3 regions of the Heyndrickxia acidicola genome follow, and region 3 is predicted to be linked to each of the others. Evidence: riboswitches for the same ligand, from Rfam matches in the RefSeq annotation. Region 3 holds a riboswitch; each other region holds the start of a gene.

Region 1 (2,269 bases), 790 kb from region 3:
CAGCTGCTTTTAGAATGGCCTGTTCCAGATCGGCGATGATATCCTCTTTCGCTTCTAAACCGACAGAAAGGCGAACCAGTTCTTCCGTTACACCGGATTGTTTAAGATCGTCGCCGCTCAGCTGCTGGTGGGTAGTAGAAGCAGGGTGGATAATAAGAGATTTTGCATCCCCTACATTCGCAACATGTGACCAGAGGGTAACATTGTCGACTACCTTGCGTCCCGCGTCCCTTCCGCCTTTAATGCCGAATGTTACGATGGAGCCCGCTGCGCTGTCCTTAAAGTATTTTTTGGCCAGCTCATGGGATGGATGGCTGGAAAGTCCAGGATAGCTTACCCAATCTACTGCAGGGTGGTTTTCTAAAAACTCTGCCACCGCCTGAGCATTTTCAGTATGCTTTGGTACACGCAAATGCAGGGTTTCCAGTCCTTGAAGCAGCAGGAATGCGCTGTCAGGGCTTAACGCAGGACCAAAATCGCGAAGGAGCTGTACACGAAGCTTTGTGGCAAACGCAGCCTGCGGCACATCCACTCCATAGCGAAGTCCATGGTAGCTATGATCCGGTTCACTGAAGCCAGGGAATTTTTCGCTGTTCCAGTCGAATTTGCCGGCATCCACAATCACTCCGCCAATGGTTGTTCCATGTCCGCCAATCCATTTGGTAGCCGAATGAACCACTACATCAGCGCCCCATTTAATTGGATTTGTGGAATATGGTGTACCAAATGTATTATCAACAATCAGCGGAATCCCGTTTTCGTGTGCAATATCTGCAACGGCTTCAACATCCAGCACCTGCAGGCTTGGATTTCCGATAATTTCAGAGAAAATCGCTTTTGTTTTTGGCGTGATCGCTTTGCGGAAGTTTTCCGGATCGGATGAATCAACGAATTTTGTCGTGATGCCGTATTTTGGCAGCGTTACGGCAAACAGGTTATAGGTTCCGCCGTAGAGATTGCTGGCAGCCACGATTTCGTCGCCTGCCTCGGCCACATTCAGGATGGAAAAGGCAATCGCTGCGGCACCGGACGATACGGCAACAGCAGCTGTTCCTCCTTCAAGCAAAGCAACGCGTTTTTCAAAAACATCTACCGTCGGGTTCCCGATACGTGTATAGATGAATCCCTCCTGCTGAAGTGCGAATAGTCCTTGAGCATAGTCTGTGTCTTTAAATACATAGGAAGTCGTTTTGTGGATAGGCACAGCACGTGATCCTGTTGCAGGGTCAGGCTGTTGTCCTCCGTGAAGTAATAAAGTTTCTGGGCGAAGTGCTTTTGATTCGTTTGTCATTTTGCATTCCTCCTAATTTTTTGTGGGTAATGAAATAGGACGTGCATCGAGAAATTCCTCTTTGCTGCAATATCTTAGGATGAGGAGTGCAGGGGGGAAAATAAAAAGCCCTCTTCATAAGAAGAGGGCGTATATTCGTATCCTCCCCTTATCTTTCAGATCCTGGTTAGATCTGTAGGAATTAGCACCTTTTCAAGCATTCCTGCCTGAAGGTTGCCGGGCTTCAAAGGGCCTAGTCCCTCCGCCGCTCTCGATAAGAGTAATTTCATTCAATTTTATGAAAAATTAAAATTCATCTTGAAATGGATTATAGTGGAGCCCAGAGGAAAAGTCAACCATGCTTTTTAAGAAATTCGAAGATTCTATTATTTTTTAGAATACGAAATGGAATGAAAAGGCGATGTTAAAGGGATGTTCGTTTACATCATTGCAGTAAAAAATTTTTTTTGCTGAATACAGAAAACCTAATAAGAAGGGCTCATTACGTTTTTTGCTCAGACTGTTTTTGTACATGTAAAAACAAGGTATAGTTCTCTATTGGCTTCTGCTCCAGGCACTTGCATTCCACTGGACAGAAAGGAGCCTGCTTGTGCCGAAGGATGTCCGTACCTTGAACAGAAAAAAGCCCTGCTAAAATAAATTTTGCAGGGGCTGATAATTGATAATATCCACTTTGAGCTCTTCAAGGCTGTATTGCAGATGGTTGATTAATCTCTCCTCGAACAGGTTTTGATCATTTTGTTTAACGGCTTCAACAAGGGCTGAATGATCCGCCCATTCATGGCTGCTTCCCTGTTCAAAATGATGGAAGGCATCATAAATGAGCAGGTAAATATCAATCTGAGACAATATCTTATTTAAGAATTCAATGAGGAACCGATTTCCTGATGCTTTCGCCAGGGTCGAGTGAAATTCACGGTTCGCCCGGTTGTAGTCCTGAAGGGTTATATTTTCAAAGAAAGCCTCCTCCACTTTGGC
Region 2 (2,269 bases), 1.7 Mb from region 3:
GTCTTCTCTAAGTTCCTGCAATACATCTAAACCGTATGTAAATACGTTGAAAAGAAGAGCATCTGCACCAAGTTCTCTTGCAAGCCGTGCCTTGGAAATAACCTCCGATGTGCGTCCTGTAAGATTGACCGCATAGAGTGTTCGATGTCCCGTTTGCTCATGCACTTCATCCAGGACTCTTCTCCCCATTTTGATACGCTCAGCAAATGGAGCTAGATTACTTTCAAAAAGGATTTCATCATCCTTAACTAAATCTACACCCCCCAGAGCCTGATCTCGAAGCTGTTTTTCAAGAAATAGTAAATCTCTGCCGATTACCCCTTTAAATATGCTCATCACCAGCGGACGATCTGTTACGCCCAGCCTATCTCTAATGCCATCGATTCCAAATCTCGGACCGGGAAAATTCCTTTCAACCGACTCTGAAAATTCCAAATTTAAAAGTTTTACTTCTCCATCTAACGAAAGCTTTCCAAAAACCGTAGTAAGAATGGCTGGCAGATCAGGACTGAAATTTACTGATGGATAAGAAATGATAATTTCAGCAAAGGTTCTGCCATCTTCATCTACTCCCTCAATAACTTTCAAAACATAACCTTTATGCTTTTTTAGCTGCTCCTTTTCCAATATGGCCAGGTTCGTCCATGATCCCACTGTTAATCCAAGAGCAATGTCCTCAGCCTTTTTTTCGAAAGTTCCCGGTTTTCCATAAAATTTATACGTTGCTGTTACTTCACTCATTTCCTCACCTCTTAACCAATTATGCAAAAACTTGTTGACTACAATAAAAGCGGAGGGCGATTGACCATCGGCGAACAGCATAAGACAAGGCAGCTTTGAAGGGTGTTCTTCCCCTTCAATGATGGCTGGGCTTATGACTCGAGCGATTTCTTACCTTTTCTTTTCATAAACAATAAAAAACCTCTTCGATAAGAAGAGGTGGAATTCTACCGTCTTCTTATCTCTCAGCCTTTTAGCTGCAAGAATTAGCACCGTGCCTAAAGAAAATCCTTAGATCGGTTGCCGGGCTTCAATGGGCTCGTCCCTCCGCCTGCTCTTGATAAGAAATAGTTATATAATTATCAGATTGTTAATTCAAATAGGATTATGCCATCCATACACAATATTGTCAATTGAAAATTATTTAAATATTTTTAAGTCTCCGATTCTTTCAACCGCTTCCCGAAGCCGCTCTTCCGTTTCCAGCAAGCCAACACGCACATATCCTTCACCATAGGTACCAAAACCAATTCCGGGTGCTACTGCTACCTTTGCCTGGTATAAAAGTACATCAGAAAATTGTTCAGAAGTATATCCTTCAGGGACCTTTAGCCAGGCAAAAAATGATCCCTTTGGAGCGGCAATGTTCCAGCCAATCTTTCGGAGTCCTTCCACCAAAATGTTTCTTCTTGTTTCATACATAGAAACAAGTGCATCTACACACTCCTGTGATTCCAATAATGCGGCCGCTGCAGCCTCTTGTACTGCTCCAAAAAGACTTACGTATAGATGATCCTGAAAAAGATTCAATGCTTCGATTACACTCTCATTGCCTATTGCAAAACCAACCCGCCAGCCTGCCATGTTATAGGTTTTAGAAAAGGTGTAAATTTCAATTCCGACCTTTTTCGCTCCTTCAGCCTGCAAAAAACTAACAGGTTTCTTTCCATCAAAGCCAATAGCGCCATAGGCAAAGTCATGCACGACACAGATATCATGTTCATTGGCAAATTCAATGGTTTTTTTAAAAAAGGCCAAATCAGCAGTAGCTCCTGTCGGATTATTCGGATAGTTCAAGAACATTAATTTTGCTTTTTCAGCCTCTTCTGTACTGATGGATGAAAAATCAGGCTTAAATCCGTTTTCCTCCAAAAGAGGCATAGTATGCATTTTCGCTTGGGCAAGTGCTACTCCAGACCAGTAGTCCGGATAACCGGGATCAGGCACTAAGACCGTATCCCCTGGATTTAGAAGGCATGGAGGAAGCTCTACCAACCCGGCCTTGCCCCCAAATAATATGGCTATTTCCTTGGCTGGATCTGCTTTGACACCGTATTCACGCTCATAAAAAGCTGCCGCTGCTTCCTTCAAATAGGAAAAACCCCTAAATGGGGAATACTTATGATTTACAGGGTTTGCAGCAGCCTCCTGAAGTTTTTTTACAATGTGGCCTGGAGTAGGCTGATCAGGGTTCCCTTGGCCTAAATTTATCACATCATAACCCTCTGCCTTTACTTTTTCGACTTTACCTACAAGAGAAGCAAAAAAT
Region 3 (2,269 bases):
AGATCATTAAGCTGCTGCCGGGTTTCTTGTATATTGGTATAGGTAGCTGTTTGCACGTCCAGATAAAAGCTCACGGATACACCCGCTCATTTTGTATTTCTATTTATTTTGCACAGATGAAGCGGATTTCATGTACCAATTATTTGATTCAAATCTAAACCGTCCGCGGAAAGCGAGTGCCTGCAGGTGAAATCAACAGGCAAGTTTAACAGAGACTTTGCAAAAGTGATCCACCTTGGTGCCGCACCGTTTTAAGCAGAATGCGAAGCCAAACAGCGGACACAGCTTTTTTTAAGGAGTTTTCAAGATTGGCAAGGCTCTTTTCGTAAACTTTGTTTTTATATAACACAAAAAAATTATGAATTTCACAGCCTAAGTAGTAAACCTGTGAATTGCTTACGAAAAGATGCCGCGAAGACTCATTTAACACAGGATTTAAGACTTTTGCGAAGAGCAATAATATATGCCAAAACAGCCAAAAACAAAGAAATTGACAAACGAAAGAGCTCATGATAGTTTTAAAGTTAATTTAATGGTACTTCTTATCAAGAGAGGTGGAGGGATTTGGCCCTTGGAAACCTCGGCAGCAGACTTTATGTATTAAAGCACTGTGCCACATCCAGCAGGCAAGAAAAGCCTGATAGATAGGAAGAGCGGATTTCCATATGTTGAAAACCCCTCTTCGAAACTGTAGAGGGGTTTATTTTATGTTTAGGTAAGGCTCTTTTCGTAAACTTTGTTGCTATTGGAAACAAAAATATCATTGTAAATATATGTTAGTATTAAAAGTTATAAAGAGCTTACGAAAAGATGCCACGAAGACAGACAACAAACGGGATAATCCTTACGTAAAGCAACAATCTATGCGAAAACAGCCTAACGTAATTATAAACTGCTTAACAGTTAACCAATAGTGTCTTTGTCTAGCTCCAGTACTGAGGGCAAGGAGTTTGAACTTTTCTTGTAATACCAACTAAGTTTATTGGATATATGGGTTTTAAAAATGGAGGTGGCAGAATGGAACAGCAAGTTATGATTGAATGGCAGGAGAAGGGATTAGCAGCTACTGTCCATTATCCTGAGTCACTAAGCAATACAAGCCGTTTTCCGCTTATCATTATATGTCATGGCTTTACGGGGAGCAGGCAGGGGGTGCATCGCCTGTTTGTTAATGCGGCAAGAAGGCTTGCGGAGAAAGAGTATGCTGTACTTCGATTTGATTATTCAGGCTGTGGAGAAAGTGAAGGAGAGTATGGGCGCACGTATTTTGACGAGTTTATTCAGCAAACCCGGCAGGCCATAGCATTCGGAAGGCAGCTTGAGTACATTGACAGCGCGAATGTCATATTGCTTGGACATAGCCTGGGCGGCGCGATTGCCCTCTATACAGCAGTGTTGGATGGGAATATTAGCAGGCTGATTTTGTGGTCTGCAGTGGGAAACCCCTTTGAAGATATTGTCAGCATTGTTGGAGAAAAGGCATACAGAAGTTTTCAGGCAGAGGGTAAAGCTTCCCTGGATTATTTGGGGTACAGCTTTACAAAAGACTTTTTTGATTCCATGATACCCTATCAGCCTTTATTAAAGGCTTCAGCCTATAAAGGAGATGTTTTTATCATCCATGGGACAGCGGATGATGAAATCCCATCTGCTTACAGTGAAGAGTATGACAAGAAGTTTTGTTCACGACAAAAAGGAATGTGTGAAAGCTACTTCATACAAGGTGCAGGGCACACCTACTCCTCCTGCGGTGAGAAAGAGGAGCTGGTCCGCCATACGCTCTCTTGGCTTTTTAAAACGGAAAAGCAAAACGAAAATGCAGAGATCCCCAATTAAACAAATAATTCAAGCGTCCTGCTCTTTGAGGCAGGGTGCTTTTTAGATCCTGTGATAAGGGGTATAAAACTTACAGTTAAATAGTATGATTAGGCTCAGCTAAAGCTCTATGTTGATATGGTCCCATGCTGAAATGAAGGGAAAAGCAGATTCCCGCTAAAAAAGGCGCGGCAAGGGAGCATCCCGATTTTAAAGGCGGCTGAAATATTATCGTCCCACCTGAATCCTGGTGCAGGTTAAAACCGCTAAAATGAACTGAGCCTGGTATTCAAGGATTAAACTAGTACCTATGAAGGGAATGAAATATAATATAATCGAAACTGTCATTTGTCAAAAGCTTGAAAAATGAAATACTAGTCAAGCTTGAGCTAATAGACAGGATCGTTCTTTTTTTGCACTTTGGTGCCTGGATGTGAGGTTCCTTAAATTTTGC

The links. A riboswitch is a leader RNA that binds a small molecule or an ion and turns the genes downstream of it on or off. The one in region 3 is predicted to bind S-adenosylmethionine.
Region 1: another riboswitch for S-adenosylmethionine. It lies ahead of A5N88_RS20615 (O-acetylhomoserine aminocarboxypropyltransferase/cysteine synthase family protein); the one in region 3 lies ahead of A5N88_RS17035 (alpha/beta hydrolase).
Region 2: another riboswitch for S-adenosylmethionine. It lies ahead of A5N88_RS09010 (2,3-diketo-5-methylthiopentyl-1-phosphate enolase); the one in region 3 lies ahead of A5N88_RS17035 (alpha/beta hydrolase).

What each region holds. Positions count from the first base shown of each region.
Region 1 covers NZ_KV440953.1:4,427,166-4,429,434, reverse strand. Annotated here, with positions in the region: gene A5N88_RS20615 (O-acetylhomoserine aminocarboxypropyltransferase/cysteine synthase family protein) at 1-1,291, opposite strand, end outside; SAM riboswitch class I at 1,437-1,551, opposite strand; gene A5N88_RS20610 (GntR family transcriptional regulator) at 1,922-2,269, opposite strand, start outside.
Region 2 covers NZ_KV440953.1:1,928,928-1,931,196, forward strand. Annotated here, with positions in the region: gene A5N88_RS09010 (2,3-diketo-5-methylthiopentyl-1-phosphate enolase) at 1-741, opposite strand, end outside; SAM riboswitch class I at 956-1,067, opposite strand; gene A5N88_RS09015 (pyridoxal phosphate-dependent aminotransferase) at 1,141-2,269, opposite strand, start outside.
Region 3 covers NZ_KV440953.1:3,635,384-3,637,652, forward strand. Annotated here, with positions in the region: gene A5N88_RS17030 (CBO0543 family protein) at 1-74, opposite strand, end outside; SAM riboswitch class I at 540-651, shown strand; gene A5N88_RS17035 (alpha/beta hydrolase) at 1,018-1,836, shown strand.